2 regions of the Marinobacterium iners genome follow, and region 2 is predicted to be linked to the other one. Evidence: predicted binding sites of a transcription regulator. Region 2 holds the regulator's gene; the other holds the start of a gene.
What was found. Region 2 encodes FNR, which switches genes on or off when oxygen is low (the NO sensors DNR and NnrR bind a similar motif). Its sites were predicted from a motif close to TTGATNTANATCAA; they were not measured.

Region 1 (2,206 bases), 1.8 Mb from region 2:
ACAGAGGCTCTGAGAGAGCCTCTGTCGGGATGTTTCAATCAAACGGTTGAGGTTTCGGAGTCGCATCCACCGATGGTGGCAAAATCGGCATCAGGAACTGGGGCTGGTCACCGGTCAGAGTTTTCATGAAGGCCACGATCTTGGCGTTTTCTTCATCGGTGAATTTACGGCCCAGCTGCAGGCGACCCATGATGTCGGTGGCTTCGGTCAGGGTGGCCGCCTCACCGTCGTGGAAGTACGGATAGGTCAGCTCCACGTTGCGCAGGGTCGGTACCTTGAAGGTAAAACGATCCGCATCCTTGCCGGTAACCGCCGCGCGGCCTTCAACAGGGTTGTTGGTCTGGTAGGGCTCAATCAGGCCCATTTTCTGGAACGAGTTGCCGCCGACTGCCGGGCCGTTGTGACAGGCAACACAGCCGCTGGTCTTGAACAGCTCGTAGCCTTCACGCTCAAACGGGGTGATGGCATCCTGATCGCCCAGCAACCACTGGTCAAAACGGGCGTTTGGTGTCACCAGCGTATTTTCGAACTCGGCAATGGCATCGGTGATCTTGTCGATATTCACCTCTTCATCACCGAATACCAGGCGGAATTCACGTACATAGCCTGGAATGCTTTGAATGACATCGACGGCCAGCACGTGAGTGAAACCCATTTCGGCCGGGTTGGCGATCGGACCACCGGCTTGCTCCTTCAGGTCAGCCGCACGACCGTCCCAGAACTGTGCCACGTTGAGGCTGGAGTTAAGAACAGTGGGCGAGTTGATCGGACCCTGTGCCCAGCCATGTCCGATGGACGTCTTGATATTGTCGGTGCCGCCCATGCTCAGGTTGTGGCAGGAGTTGCAGGAGATGAAACCTGACTTGGACAGGCGTGGGTCGAAGTAGAGTTTCTTGCCCAGTTCGGCCAGGGCCAGGTTCACGTTCTTGAGCGGTTCGATTGGCTGGATCGGCTCATTGGCAATGGCCGAGTGGCTCACAGTGCCGATGGCAAGTGCCAACAGTGAGTGTTTCAACAGGCGTGTAAGTGTCATGGCTTGTGCCTCTTTCAGTGGGCTTGAGTTCCATCATGGCCTTGTTAATCTTCGGTCGCGTTGACTGGGATCAAGTAATGCGCCGGGCTTCTCTGGGTTGAAGTGCCTGACCAAAAAATGAGTGTAGATGTTATCGCAACAGCATGTTGCACAAATATAGTGCAAGGCGCCATATTAGTGCTTTTATTGCACTAATGTGGTGCTGTATAATACCGAGCTTTTTTCCGGCGGGTGTCCCGGTTCTGCCTGTTCAACTGGGGTGTTTCTGCCAGTTGTCATTCTTTCATCGACTCTGGTGTTGCCCGTGAAGCTTTAATCCATTCATCAGAGGTACATTGATGTCCTACATCCATAACACCATCACGCAGCTGATGGCTTCCAGCCCCGCCCAGGCAGAGTTTTATCAGGCTGTTGAAGAGGTACTTGAGTCGCTGGAACCCTTGCTGGAGTCAGAAGCACGCTACCGGGACAGCGGTATCATTGAGCGCATGGTAGAACCAGAACGCCAGATCATGTTCCGCATTCCCTGGGTTGATGACAAGGGCAAGGTGCAGGTCAACAAGGGCTACCGCATCGAATTCAATTCGGCTCTGGGCCCGTATAAGGGCGGTCTGCGATTTCACCCTTCCGTAAATGCCGGCATCATCAAATTTCTCGGTTTTGAACAGATATTCAAAAATGCCCTGACCGGTTTGGCAATTGGTGGTGGCAAGGGCGGTGCCAACTTCAATCCCAAAGGGCGCTCCGATCAGGAGATCATGCGCTTCTGTCAATCTTTCATGAACGAGCTGTACCGTCACATCGGCCCGACGACTGACGTGCCGGCGGGTGATATTGGTGTGGGTGCGCGTGAGATCGGCTACCTGTTCGGGCAATACAAGCGCTTGACTGGCCGTTATGAAGGAGTTCTGACCGGCAAGGGGTTGCTGTGGGGTGGTTCACTGGTACGCAAGGAAGCCACGGGTTACGGCTGTGTCTACTTCGCCCAGAACATGTTGCAGGCCCATGCCGACTCGCTGGCGGGCAAAACCTGTCTGGTGTCCGGTGCCGGCAACGTGGCGATCTACACCATCGAGAAACTGTATCACCTTGGCGCCCGTCCGGTTACATGTTCTGACTCTACCGGTACGCTGTATGACTGTCACGGTATCAATCTGGATACCCTCAAACAGA
Region 2 (2,206 bases):
GGCGGCCAAAATGGTGCCGCCGGTAGCAATCAGGTCATCGAACAGAAGTACGCGGTCACCGGACTCAACCGAGTCAATCTGCATTTCAACTGCGGCGGTACCGTACTCCAGCGTATATTCCTGATGAATGGTTTCGCCCGGCAGCTTGCCTTTTTTGCGTACCAGTACCAGCGGCAGGTTGAGCTGGTGCGCCAGGATCGCGCCAAACAAGAAGCCACGAGCGTCAATACAGGCGATATGCGTAATATCGCTGTCGATATAACGCTGGATGAACGCATCCGACACCATACGCATCGCTTTGGGGTCTTTGAAAATGGGAGTTACATCGCGAAAGGTTACACCGGGTTCGGGCCAGTCCTGCAGTGAACGGATGACAGACTTCACATAAAACTCATCGTAGGACATAAATATCTCCCGGTTAGGCGCTCAATTGACATAACTCAATGCTGCGAGGGCGGATTAAGGGTGTAATGGCTTCGTTGGGTTACACATTGAGATGGCTACTTCATTGTGCAACTTGAGGCATGGCTTCGAAAGAAGCCATGCCTTTTTTATTGGCGTGATACTGGCCCCGGTTATAAACCGCCAACCGTATGGATGGGCTTGGTAATGTTGGCAGCTTCCCCGTCATGGTGTCAGCTGGTCTGGTTTTCCTGATGCTGGGAGCATTCACCTTGGCGTGCCTCGCCAGACAAACGATACATTTCGTCCAGGTTGGTCAGCTCCACTTCCTTGCCGTCCACTTGCATCAGGTCCATCTTTTGAAAGCGCGTAAAGATGCGGCTGACGGTTTCCACGGCCAGGCCCAGATAGTTGCCGATCTCGTTACGTGACATCGACAGACGGAAGTTGGATGCAGAGTACCCGCGTGCCTTGAAGCGCTGAGACAATTTGAGAAGAAAGGTTGCCACGCGTTGTTCTGCATTTTTCTTCGACAGCAACAGCATCATTTGCTGATCATCTCGCAGTTCCTTGCTCATGCTGCGCAGCATCTGACGGCGCAGTTCGGGCAGTTGGCCTGAAAGCTCATCCAGACGTTCAAAGGGGATCTCACAGACGGTCGTGGTTTCCAGTACCTTGGCTGACATGGGATAGGTTTCGGCATCAAATCCACTCAGGCCGACCAGTTCGCCCGGGAAATAAAAGCCGGTGATCTGCTCTTCACCCTCATTGGTGAGCGTGTAGCTCTTGATTGTGCCGGCCCGAAGGGCATACACGGAGCTGAAGGGTTCACCCTGATGGAACAGGTGTTCACCTTTCTTGAGCGGGCGGCTTTTCTCGATAATATCATCGAGTCGGTCGATCTCGGTCAGGTCAAGCGATACCGGAAGACAGAGTGAGCTCAGGCTGCAGGTCTTGCAATGGACCTGTTGCAGGCTGTGAAGCTTTCCTTGAGATTTCCAGTCGGCCATGGGGTCATCCTTATTGTTGGGTTCGTCACGCTGCGAGTGCTTTCCCGCATTATGTAACATTTACCCCAGAGGGTGAAGCGCCGGGCCCGGTTAACGGGCCTCGACTTTAGATGATACGCGAGAAACTCCGTGTGGCTTCATGTTTCGGTATATAGGCATCGAACGCCATACAGATGCGTCTTATCAGAAGGCGGCCTGCTGCAGTCACGCGAATGCGACTGGATGACAACTCGATCAAGCCATCAGTACTGAACTGCTGCAGTTCAGCCTGCTCGGCATTGAAATAATCGCCAAACTGAATATCAAAGCGCTGCTCGACGGCCGCAACATCCAGTTCAAATTGACAGATCAACTCAGTAATGACCGCGCGGCGAATATGATCATCACGGCTCAGTGTTACACCGCGCTTGACGGCATGTTGCTGCTGAGCAACGGCCTGACTGTAGGCGGCAATATCATGCTCGTTCTGATAATAGACATCGCCAATCTGACTGATGGCTGATACGCCCATGGCAACCAGGTCACAATCGGAATGGGTGGTGTAACCTTGAAAGTTGCGATGAAGCTTGCCTTCCGCCTGGGCGAGGGCCAGTTCATCATCGGGCTTGGCGAAATGGTCCATGCCTATATAAACGTAACCGGCCTCAAGCAGGCGATTGATACTGTTTTGCAGTATGTTGAGCTTGGTCTCGGGGCTGGGCAAGTCTTCAGCACGAATGTGTTTCTGTGAGCGGAATCGATCCGGCAGGTGCGCATAGTTGAACACTGACAGGCGGTCAGGGCTCATGGCAATG

Region 1: CFI10_RS02175 (cytochrome-c peroxidase) is a predicted target of FNR. The motif match lies at 1,094-1,107, and genes of this name have one in related genera.

Annotation. Positions count from the first base shown of each region.
Region 1 is NZ_CP022297.1:434,194-436,399, forward strand. It holds gene CFI10_RS02175 (cytochrome-c peroxidase) at 35-1,033, opposite strand; gene gdhA (NADP-specific glutamate dehydrogenase) at 1,372-2,206, shown strand, end outside.
Region 2 is NZ_CP022297.1:2,230,948-2,233,153, reverse strand. It holds gene CFI10_RS10735 (adenine phosphoribosyltransferase) at 1-405, opposite strand, end outside; gene fnr (fumarate/nitrate reduction transcriptional regulator Fnr) at 636-1,412, opposite strand; gene hemN (oxygen-independent coproporphyrinogen III oxidase) at 1,519-2,206, opposite strand, start outside.